One region of the Alkalibacter saccharofermentans DSM 14828 genome, then DNA from elsewhere that is predicted to be linked to it. Evidence: predicted binding sites of a transcription regulator. Region 1 holds the regulator's gene; the other holds the start of a gene.
The links. The regulator Rex, encoded in region 1, represses fermentation and respiration genes when NADH is low (regulators of the CRP and FNR family bind a similar motif). The targets are predictions, from matches to a motif close to ATTGTTAANNNNTTAACAAT.

Region 1 (6,153 bases):
CCTGTCACCTTTCTGTTCAATTTCAAGTACCCTGCCCCTTGAAACTCCCAAATACCCGTTTTCGTAAACTTTATTCCACCTGAAGCACTGTCCGCACTCAAAAGTCTGCACCAGGTCGAATTCAGTTATCTTGGCTTGGATTTCATTATTTATTACTGAAAAATCCTTTAACAATGTATTTCCCCCACTCGTGAGAATGTAATTTAACAACACTTCTAAAACTTATGTTATAATTAAGCTGATATTTCATAGCATAATACTTTCACAAAGGAGTTTCAAGATGTTCGTTCAAAATACCCTAAAAACAATAACAAATGGCCTTCTGTTGATTTTTTTGCTCGTAGCAAGCACCCTGTTGAATGCAGCTGAATTTTTGCAGTATTTCATAGCTGATAACACTCACAGCTTTCTGGAGCTTCCCCTCGAGACCGCATCCGTTGTGGAATTCTTTGTTCAACTTATCCTGACTCTATTGGTACTTGCCATAAGCATTTGGATGATCAGGATGCAAAAAGACAGCGTCTTAATAAATTATTTCATATGCATCTGGTTCATGGCAATCAATATTTTCAAGCTGATATTTTACATCCCCAACATCAGTTTCGATCAAGAGTACATTTGGTTTGCTTTAAAGCAGTTTATCCCACTGATTCCATGTGGTTTGATAACTGCAATGGCATTTTTGAAGCTGACTGATTTAAAATACGAAAAATACTGACCTTGCCTTGATCATAAAATAGAAAATGCCCATCAGGGCATTTTCTATTTTGTAAATTTATTTATTATAGCTTTAGCCAGGTTTTCTATAGTTACCTTCTTTTCCATGCTGGTGTTTCTTAGATATTTGTAGGCATCTTCCTCAGAACAGTGCTTCATCTCCATGATTATTCCTTTGGCTCTTTCTATTGTCTTTCTGTCTGCAAGGGTCTTCTTCAGCTTTAATATTTCGCTTTCAAGGCTTACAAGCTTTTTACCAAATATCATCGCCCCTTTTACCATTTTATTGAGCTCGCTTGACTCAACTCCTTGGTTTATAAAGTTAAATATCCATCCCTTTTCAATCCAATCTGTAAAGTCCGCCCTTGGCTGGCTAGTAACGAGTATGACCGGGCAGATTTTTTCAGCGTAAACGGTATTTACAATATCTAACGTCCTGAACCCTTTGATTTCTTCGTCTATTATGATCAGATCTACATTCCTCGATCTTGCAGCGCGAATCAAGGCATTGCCTTCTTCGAATTCTATCGTTTGAAAACCGTTTTTTTTCATCAAGCCCAAAACGGCAGTCTCTGTTTTTTTATTGGTTAGACCTATTATCACAGTACCCATTATCATATTTTTTACCTGCCTATTTATGTTATAATTAATATAATTTCTTCTATTATAAAGCATTCATCTACTAAAATAAATATTTGGAGTGTTATTTATGACCAAAAAATTTTTTTTAATCCTTTTAATTCCATTATTATTGCTCTCAGCATGCTCAAAAGACTATGTAAATGACAGCGAAGGCCAGATACCTTTCCCTGAACAGTCTGCAGTCCTGACTGATGGAGAGTACTTTGCTTCCTTCGAGCACGGCAACAACGAAGGTTATCGTCCTGAAATGACTGTCACTGTAAAAGAAGGTCTCATCACTCGGGTAAATTACCGTGAGGTTTCTTTGGATGGAAAGGACAAAATATCCGACGCTGAATATTTCGAAGCCTTCAAGGAAGAACACAACCTAGACCTCCAAGCCTTATATCTGCGCCTTTACACCAACCTTATAAAAAACCAGAGCACTAACAGCCTGCCTTCTACCGGGGATTTTCCCGACATGCGAAATTATTTCAAGAGACTCTCAGACAGCATAATCCTAAGCGCCAGGAGAGGCTTAACCGATCCTTCTTTGATATCCATGGATGATATCTACTATGAAGCCGGAGAGTACGACAGCAACGGCTACAAGGGCAGAATTTCAATAACATATGTCAACAACGTAATTATCGATGTTCAGTATACCGAGATGAACCAAAACGACGAGCCCAAGGAGGATATGGAGGATCTTGATGAAGTATACCAGCAGCACTATGGGATGTCTATTGGGGAAATGTTCGGTTTATACACCAATCAGATAATTCAAAACGATTCGATCGCCCCCTTGGATTCAATCACAGGGGCCACAAGGACCCAGGAAAAGATCAATTCACTTTTAGATATCATCCGAGAAAGGAGATTTCCTTTCGAAATGGAAAAAGCCGATGATTAGTCGGCTTTTTTGCTTAGATGGTTGTCAGGTACATATCAAGCTCCCACTGGCTTACCTTGGTTCTGTAGCTGTCCCACTCCTGCATCTTGTTTTCGATGTATTTAACTTGCGCATGTGGCCCTAAGGTCTCCATGAGAAGCTCATCAGCCTGAAGCTCTTGAATGGCCTCTTTTAAAGTGCCGGGTAGAGAATCTATACCCTGTTCTTCTTTTTCCTTAAGGCCCATTTCATATACATTTGAAAATACCGGAGGCGGCGCCTCAAGGTCGTTCTTGACACCATCAAGACCTGCAGCCAAGCTTGCAGCCAGAGCCAAGTATGGATTTGCCGACGGATCCGGGTTTCTCATTTCCACCCTGGTTGACGGTCCCCGTTTTGCAGGGATTCTTATAAGCGGGCTTCTATTCTTCGGCGACCATGCAATATATACAGGTGCTTCATAACCGGGAACTAGTCTTTTGTACGAATTTACAGTTGGATTGGTAAGCGCTGCCATACCTCTGGCATGCTTAATAAGTCCTGCAATGTACTTGTATGCTGTGTCGCTTAACTCGTAAGGCCCATCGGGATCATAAAATGCGTTCTTTCCGTCCTTGAAAAGTGACTGGTTAAGGTGCATCCCAGAGCCGTTGATTCCAAAAATCGGCTTCGGCATGAAAGTGGCGTGCAATCCATGTCTTTGAGCGATAACCCTTACCACCATTTTAAATGTCATGATGTCATCTGCCGCCTCTAGAGCGTCTGCATATTTAAAGTCTATCTCGTGTTGTCCAGGAGCTACCTCATGGTGGGATGCTTCAATCTCAAAGCCCATCTCCTTTAAGGTTACCACCATGTCCCTTCTGGCACTCTCTCCCAAGTCCACAGGAGCAAGATCAAAGTATCCTGCGTTGTCGTGAGTCTTAAGAGTAGGATAGTTGTTTTCATCAACTTCAAAGAGAAAGAACTCGCACTCGGGACCTACGTACATGGTATAGCCCATATCCTCGGCTTCTTTTACTTTTTTCTTTAAAATATTTCTCGGACATCCGGAAAATGGCGTGCCGTCGGGATTGTAGATGTCACAAATCAGCCTTGCTTCCCTGCCTACCTGAGGCTTCCATGGAAATACGACGAAAGTGTTTAGATCCGGCTTTAGGTACATGTCCGACTCTTCGATTCTCACAAACCCATCAATGGATGATCCGTCAAACATGATTTCGCCATCCAATGCTTTTTCCAGCTGTTCATAACTGATGGATAGGTTCTTCATAACTCCGTTTAAATCAGTAAACTGCAAGTGAATGAACTCCACGTCCAAATCCTTCGCATTTTGTAAAATTTGGTCTTTTGTAATTGCCATATTACGCGCCTCCTCTATATTTCGTTTCATAAGCTGAGTAAAATATAAAAATATAAAAAACGCCTATCCCAGGTATCCTATGTTCCTTGAATAGACGTCATTGTCTTGTATAAACTTGTTTATGATATACATTCTATAGACAATTTCATTTGATGTCAATAGGAATCTAAATGTTTAAACTGTCTTCATTCATTAGATATGTAAGTGTGTAAAGGCTTTCGCTTATTGCTACATTTTCGATTACTACATTATCCGGCACGGAAACATCTGTCGGTGCAAAGTTCCATATTGCCTTTACATTGTTTTCTATAAGCGTGTCTGCTACGCTTTGGCTGTGCTCCTTAGGCACACAAATAATGCCTATTTGTATATCATTGCTCTTTACGTATTCACCAAGATCTAAAATATCCAGAATCTTGATGTCTCTGATCGTATTGCCAATAAGCCTCGGATTTACGTCAAACATAGCTTTAAGAATAAATCCTTCTCTTTTAAATCCTTCATAGTTGGCAATTGCCTGTCCCAAGTTTCCGGCACCTACAATAACACAGTTATACGATTTGCTAAGCCCCAGTATGCTTCCAATTTCCTTTTGAAGCTCTATAACGTTATAACCGTATCCCTGCTGACCAAATCCCCCAAAGCAATTCAAGTCCTGCCGTATTTGAGATGCAGTAAGGCCCATAAGTTTTCCGAGTTCTTTTGATGATATTCTCATGACATCGTTGTGTATTAAATCTCCCAAGTATCTATAATATTTAGGCAGCCTTCTAACGACAGCCATGGAGACCTTTATTGAATTTCTCTGCATGTCAATACTCCTTTCGATCACATATAAAAACTATAATTTTAATTATAACAATGTGAATTTTTATTGTCAATTTTTTGTTTTTGTATTTTATTGTGTTTTTACTAACTTTTCAAATCCGAATACAAACTTGGGATACAATTCCATCAAACAAAGGTATAATTGAATATTCCCTAATATTATAGTAATATATTGATAGTAAAAAGGCAAAACAAACTTGGAGGAAATCATGCTAGTTAGTGCTAATAATATAGAAAAAAGCTTCGGCGTGGAAACCGTGCTGAAAAATGTAAGCTTTATGGTAGATGACAACAGCAAAATAGGGATAGTGGGCAAAAACGGTACGGGAAAGAGCACCCTGTTCAAGATAATCGCAGGAATAACCCCCTATGACAGCGGCAGCATCGACTACGCCAAAAATCTGTCTATCGGATATCTTTCCCAGGAATCCAGCTTAAATGAAGACAACCGGTTATACGAAGAGGTCATATCGGTATTTGACCACATAATCGACATGGAGCGTGAAATGAGGACGATGGAAGTTGAAATATCCAAAAATCACGACAGGGATGTGGAAAGTCTCCTAAACAAATATGCTCAGCTTACAGAAAAATTCGAAGACATGTCCGGCTACGAATACGAAAGCAGAGCCCGTGGAATATTGATTGGACTCGGCTTTGCTCCGGAAGAGTTTGACAGACCTGTCGCTGCTTTCAGCGGAGGAGAAAAAACCAGGATATCCCTTGCAAAGATGATCCTCACCAACCCGCAGCTTCTTCTTTTGGACGAGCCAACCAACTTTTTGGACATAGAAACCATCCAATGGCTTGAAAGCTACCTTAAAAATTACAGCGGATCCTTTATAATCATTTCCCACGATAGGTATTTTCTCGATTCACTTGTTACCACCGTGTTCGAAATTGAAAACAAGACCTTGACCCGTTACAACGGCAACTTCAGCGAATATGTCAGAAGGAAGCAGGAAAACCTGGAAAGCCAGCTGCATCAATACAAGCTGGAACAAAGAGAGATACAGCGCCAGGAAGAGATAATAAAGCAGTTCAGGCAGTTCAACAGGGAGAAGAGCATTAAAAGAGCTCGCAGCCGTGAAAAGATGCTGGACAAGATGCCTAAAAGCGACAAGCCGTTTATCGACAATCGCAAGGTATCAATGAAATTTGAACCTAAGATCCAAAGCTCTAAGCTTGTGCTTGAAGTGGATGACCTGGCAAAGAGCTATGATTCCAACCTGTTCAATTCCATCAGCTTCAATGTATTCCGAGGAGACAGGATAGGCATCATAGGCGCCAATGGAAGCGGCAAGAGCACAATGCTTAAAATAATCAACGGAGATTTATCTCAAGATCGTGGCCAAGTCAACTGGGGCCAAAAAGTGATCCCCGCATTTTTTAGACAAGATAATGCAGGACTTGATCCGGATTCAACGGTATTGGACGAGGTATGGAACTGCAGGCCCAAAGCAAACGAAGGTGAAATACGCAACATACTATCTTATTTCAAGTTTTATGGGGATGACGCGTTCAAGCCCCTAAACGTCCTCTCCGGAGGAGAGCTAAGCAGAGTATCACTTGCGAGGACTATGCTCTCTGATGCCAACTTCATTATCATGGATGAGCCTACGAACCACCTTGACATGCCTACGGTGGATGTACTGGAAAACGCCTTATCTGACTATACCGGCACCTTATTCATAGTCTCTCACGATAGATACTTCTTAAACAAGACGGTAAA
Region 2 (6,153 bases), on a different contig from region 1:
GCTTATGAAAATTCTGACTCGAACGAGCCCAACAGAACATTTTGCTACTCGGATCCTGTGTCCACGAAAGTTTTTGAAAACAACTTCCTGGCTATACTTAGCCAGTGCAAGACATTGCTTCGATTATACGAAAAAGAAAACAGGGACTCATATTTCAACTACTGGGACGCTACTATGTCATATCCGGGATGCTACCATACGATACGGAATCATTTGAATCCTGTTTTCATAGATAAAGAATTCATCGAAAACCATTTTTCAGACCAGACAAGCCTTGGATTCTATCTTAACATAAAGAACGTCTTCTCGGACAAGCTTGACGCTTTTACGATATGGGATTATGTCAACCTAGATGTCCTAGAAGAGATAACCCATACGAAAACCTATCGACACCCAATGGGCACTTTGCTCTCAGAAGGCCACATAACCTTAAAAGGGGAGATCCTCGTCTCCTATTTGAACAACATCGTCAAAGCCCTGAAAGAAAACCCAAACTACAACCTTTGCTTCTACATCAGGAGTAAGGAAATAAACCTGGAGAAACTGAACATATTCTACAAGGAAAATTCTGCCGCCACCTTCAATATCTACAACAGGCGGTCGGGAAAGTATATTTTCCTTGTATTGGATGAAATCAATATATTGAAGACTTTTGACTATTATTTTGAGGATTTTAAAAGCAGGATACCCTCTTTCTACAAAAAAAAGGACGAGGTAATCAAGCTGCTTGAACGGGCAATCGAGATTGTAGATGGAAAGGCTTTGTAGTTTAACTACATCACTATAATCTCGTATCCTTCTTTCATGTACCGGTACATCGATGGATGACCTTTAAGGTCCTCGCCCATGGGTATACCTAGACTTTCGTTAAATTCAAGAACGCCCATTTTTGCCGAACAGGCCTTGCAGATGCTGTCTATAAGGCCTATTTCTTTAGCCTTTAAGTACAGATTGTTTTTGTTTTCCTCCAATGCTTTCGGAAGCTTCACCGCTTCTCCTTCGAAAATTATTTTAGCCTCCTCCCCTTTCTCATGAAGATCCAACGCGTTTAACAGCACGTGAACGAAGCACATTTCCTGTCCCCTGAAGGCAAAGAACGCAGTTTTTTTCAATTCAATCTCCTCCATTTAAATCTTTTATCTCTTTATATATACCCATAGCCGCGCAAATTAAATCGAGGGAAAGGATGCCAGCAGGCGTCCTTTCCCTCAAAACATTTTGTATGAATCTCTTAATACGCTTTTTTATATATCTCGGCTAATTCTCTCACCAGGGGCATTTTGGGATTTGCCGTGGTGCATTGGTCTTCAAACGCCCTTTCAGCCAGGAAATCAACCTTACTCACAAATTCTTTTTTATCCACTCCGCAGTCCCCTATTGTTGCCGGAATCCCTACTTCCTTCGCCAAGGCCCGGATCGCCTCTACAAGGCTTTTTACTCCCTGCTCCGGGGTAGCTGCCGGAAGCCCCAGCACTTTCGCTATTTCAGCGTACTTTTTGTCAGCTATAAAGGTTTCATACTTGGGGAATGATACGAACTTATTAGGTTTTTTTCCATTGAACTCAACAACATGGGGCAGCAGTACCGCATTTGCCCTCCCGTGGGAAATGTGGAATTCCCCTCCCAGCTTGTGTGCTAAAGAGTGGTTTATCCCCAGAAACGCGTTAGTGAATGCCATACCCGCTATGCAGCTCGCATTATGCATTTTTTCTCTCGCCAACTTGTCCCCCCCATCCCTGTACGCTCTTGGCAAGTACTCGAAAACAAGCTGAATGGCCTTTATCGCCAGTGCATCCGTATAATCCGAAGCTAAAATGCTGACATATGACTCAATAGCATGGGTCAATACGTCAAGCCCGGTATCCGCTGTTATGGTTTTGGGAACAGTCATAACAAAGTCAGGATCCAGTATAGCTACGTCCGGTGTCAGTTCGTAGTCCGCCAGAGGGTACTTTATGTTTTTGACTTTATCGGTAATCACCGCAAAACTAGTGACTTCAGAACCTGTGCCGCTTGTAGTGGGTATTGCCACCATCTTTGACTTGCTGCCCATCTTAGGGAATTTGAAAACCCTCTTTCTTATGTCCATAAACTTAAGCTTAAGAGAATCGAATTCAAGATCTGGATGTTCATAAAAAAGCCACATTCCCTTAGCTGCATCCATCGCGCTTCCACCCCCCAAGGCGATGACCACATCAGGTTTGAACCTCTCCATAGCCTTTGCTCCCTTAAGGACGGTTTCTACTGAAGGATCCGGTTCTACCTCTGTGAATATTTCGCTGTGTACATAAGTCTGACGCTTTCTAAGGTAATACAACACCTTGTCAACGTAGCCCAGGCTCACCATGGCTGGATCAGTTACGATAAACGCTCTGCTTATGTCCGGCATCTTTTCGAGATACTGGGTGGACCCAAACTCGAAAAAGATTTTCTCGGGGATTTTAAACCACTGCATGTTCACTCTCCTCTTGGCAACTCTTTTTTTATTGATCAAATTCACGGCTGTTACATTCGCAGTCGTTGAATTTGCCCCAAAGCTTCCACACCCTAGCGTCAGTGAAGGCATATTGGTGTTGTATATATCTCCTATAGCTCCATGGGTGGATGGGGAGTTGACTATCAGCCTTCCACACTTGATCCTGGCTGCAAATTCTCTGATCACTTCATCATCATCGCTATGTATGACCGCTGAATGCCCCATACCTCCAAATTCCACCATTTCTTCAGCTCTCTTTATTCCGTCCTGAATAGTATCGGCCACTAAATAAGCCAATACCGGGCTTAGCTTCTCTCTTGAGAGCGGGTAAGCAGGTCCTATGCCTTTAATCTTGGCTACTAGAATCTTCGTGTCTTTATCTACTTCAAAACCTGCATTTTTAGCTATCTCCCATGGGGGTTTTCCCACTACCTCAGGATTAACCGCACCTTTGGCAGCGTTTATCACATACTTCTCAAGTTTTTCTCTTTCCTCTTCGGTGGTGAAGTAGCAATTGTTTTCTTTCATATATGATTCAAATTCCTTAGATATCTCCTTGTCTACGATGGCTGCTTGTTCTGAAGCGCAGATCATGCCGTTATCGAAGGATTTTGACAACATCAAGTCGGTAGCAGCCCTTTCCACGTTTGCGGTCTTCTCTATGTAGCATGGGACATTTCCCGGACCCACGCCTAGGGCTGGCTTACCAGTGCTGTATGCCGCTCTTACCATCCCCGATCCTCCAGTTGCAAGTACCAAGGCCACATCCTTGTGGTTCATCAGCTGATCCGTAGCATCTATCGAAGGCTGTTCAATCCACTGGATGCAATCCTCTGGTGCTCCTGCCTCTATTGCCGCATCCCTTACCACCCTTGCAGCTTCTGAGCTGCACTTTTGTGCGGCAGGATGGAATGCAAATATTATGGGATTTCTAGTCTTCATAGCTATTATCGCCTTAAACATGGTGGTGGATGTTGGATTCGTTACAGGAGTGACCCCCGCTATTACCCCCACAGGCTCTGCAACCTCTTCGTACCCCTCCAATTCGTTTATATTGATCGTACCTACAGTCTTGTCGTATTTTATGCTGTGATACACGTATTCAGTTGCAAACAAGTTCTTTGTTATCTTATCCTCGTATACTCCCCTGCCTGTCTCCTCTACGGCCATTTTTGCCAGTGGCATGTGTTGATCCAGTCCCGCCATGGACATGGCCTTTACTATTCCATCCACTTTCTCCTGATCGAAAGCCATGAATTGATCAAGCGCTCTCTTCGCTTTTTCCGCCATAACATCCACTATATCAGACGCATTTTTCTCCATTACTATTTTTTCTTTGCCAACCTCTTTAACCGCCATTTCCAACCTCCTGTTATTTTGTATTTTTAGCTCAACTTTTATTTTGTTAATTATTTATCATTGTCTTGTTGTTTCTAATTATCTACGATAAATAGTTGCAAGTCAATAGGTTTTAGATATATTTTTAACGATAAATCCGATTAAACGTTTGCAGGTATTTTTCTGCTTTTCCCTTTTGTATCAATGTGTTTTTCTCATAATAAAAAGATCTTTTCGGAATTTCTTCCTTCAAAGATCTTTTTAATCCAAAGTATTTCGTTTGTTATTTAACTATCAACTTATCTTCTCGACAATCCTTTGTATATCACTGGAGATGTCCCAAAAAAAACTCCCTTATCGTAGGCCGCCCTTTCCATGACTCCAAGCTCCTTTGCCACTTTTGTTACGTTTCTAGGAATGTCCGGTTCATATATCCCCTCTATTGTTTCATGGGTTACCCTTCTGTAGTAGCTGTAGTTTTTCCAGAGACTGTTTACTATTTTATTCGTCTTAGAAGGTTTTCTCAATATGTCCAATATCTCTTTTTTGAAAAAGCTTATATATTCTTCATCCACTCCATTTGAAAGGCCTGCAAGCTCTCTACCCTTTTCCCTGGCCCAAGGCTCGTCTAGCTCCTGACATATAAACTTATATCTGTACCAAACATCGTAAAGCTCTTTCTTATTTGTAATGGCTGCATCTTCCAGCCACAAAAACGCCAGTAGCCTTCTCTTCCAGTCCCACCATCTTATGGGACTTTGAAGATCCAAAACAGGTATCAAGAAATAACCCTTGTCATAAAGCATGGACCCGAATACTCCCGGCGGCTTGCCTATCCTCTTGTTTTTCAAGCTGGTTCTGTATACTCCGCAGGAGGGGCTTCCGTCAAGATATACATATGCCCTTGCCTCGGATTTCTCCAGTATAGAAAGAGCAGTCACGCACCCTTCTAATATTTCGGAAGTTACGTCTTTTCTGCCTCTGTTCGATACCTTGGCAGTTCCTCTCCATACATCCCCTCCGTTATCACCGGCTATATGGATAGGGTCTCTCGGAACCCCTAACCCAGAAAAAACTTCCGGGCACACGGGGCACCATATAAAATCATTTTTTTCTCTGCCTATGGAATCCAGCATGTTCCATCCCTTGCCATTGTACCTTACAGGGCTCCCCATACAACAAGCACTTATCCCAACGACAGGCTTTTTACTTATAACAAGCGGTCCCTTGTCCATTTTATCACCTACCCTAAATAAATAATTTTAAAAATTTTTGTGCTTGATGAACGTGCCTTGGTCCAGTTCCTTGAAAGCCCGTTCCAACTCCTCTTGGGTATTCATAACTATCGGACCTCCCCAGGCTACCGGTTCTTTCAGCTTCTTGCCGGAAAAAACCAAGACCCTTGCCTCCTGGGAACCGGCGCTAAAGGTGATTTGATCTCCATCTTCATATAATAAACCTGTCCTTTTAGAGTGCAGCTCGCCTTCGAATATCCCCTCTCCGTCTATAATAAAAGCAAATACGGTATCCTCATGCTCGGTTTCAACGGCAAATTCCTTTCCGGGATACAATAGTATGTCTAGGAATCCAGGTGCCACGGCTATATCCCCAACCGGTCCTTTTTTCCCGCCATAGCTGCCGGCGATAACCCTTACTTGAGCGACATCGTCATCTCTTGCAAGCACTACATCAGGTTTTCTTATATCCCTATATGCAGGATGAGACATCTTCTTTTCTGCAGGAAGATTTACCCAAAGCTGTACGCCAAGCATCCTTTCACTGGCTTGAGGCATTTCTTGATGTATTATTCCGCTGCCGGCACTCATCCACTGGCAGCATCCTTCATCTATGGTGCCGCTGTTACCCAAACTGTCCCCGTGTTCGATCTTGCCTTCGAGAAGGTAGGTAACTGTCTCTATGCCCCTGTGAGGGTGCCATGGGAATCCTTTGATATAGTCATTGGGATCGGTAGAGTCGAAAGCATCCAGCAATAAAAACGGATCCAAATCCTCTACAGTAGCTCTTGAAAAAACCCTCTTTAGGTTTACTCCTGCTCCGTCTCTGCCGTCGTGTCCGTATATGATTTCCTTTACTTTTCTTTCAACCGTCATTTTATCAGCTCCTTCCAAACACTCATCTATAGTAAAAGATACCCTTGTTCTTGCCTAAATAAACCTATATCCACTTCCACATTTATCTTGTTTTTAGCAAAAATCAACCCAACTTAAACTTTAAATAAGCTTTTTGTTTACGCCATGAGATATTTTTGATATAATTCTTTTGCTTATTAAAAAAAATCGAGGTATCCAATGAAAAACAAAAACCAAATATACATACTT

Region 2: the regulator Rex is predicted to act here: its motif matches at 3,878-3,897, upstream of adhE (bifunctional acetaldehyde-CoA/alcohol dehydrogenase).

The regions. Positions count from the first base shown of each region.
Region 1 covers NZ_FQTU01000005.1:24,857-31,009, forward strand. The annotation lists gene BUB93_RS04655 (DNA-3-methyladenine glycosylase family protein) at 1-174, opposite strand, end outside; gene BUB93_RS04660 (hypothetical protein) at 281-718, shown strand; gene BUB93_RS04665 (ANTAR domain-containing response regulator) at 763-1,335, opposite strand; gene BUB93_RS04670 (hypothetical protein) at 1,427-2,251, shown strand; gene glnA (type I glutamate--ammonia ligase) at 2,265-3,593, opposite strand; gene BUB93_RS04680 (redox-sensing transcriptional repressor Rex) at 3,760-4,410, opposite strand; gene abc-f (ribosomal protection-like ABC-F family protein) at 4,631-6,153, shown strand, end outside.
Region 2 covers NZ_FQTU01000011.1:6,533-12,685, reverse strand. The annotation lists gene BUB93_RS07930 (hypothetical protein) at 1-768, shown strand, start outside; gene BUB93_RS07925 (cytoplasmic protein) at 774-1,112, opposite strand; gene adhE (bifunctional acetaldehyde-CoA/alcohol dehydrogenase) at 1,232-3,835, opposite strand; gene BUB93_RS07915 (2-thiouracil desulfurase family protein) at 4,114-5,049, opposite strand; gene BUB93_RS07910 (pirin family protein) at 5,077-5,925, opposite strand; gene BUB93_RS07905 (hypothetical protein) at 6,124-6,153, shown strand, end outside.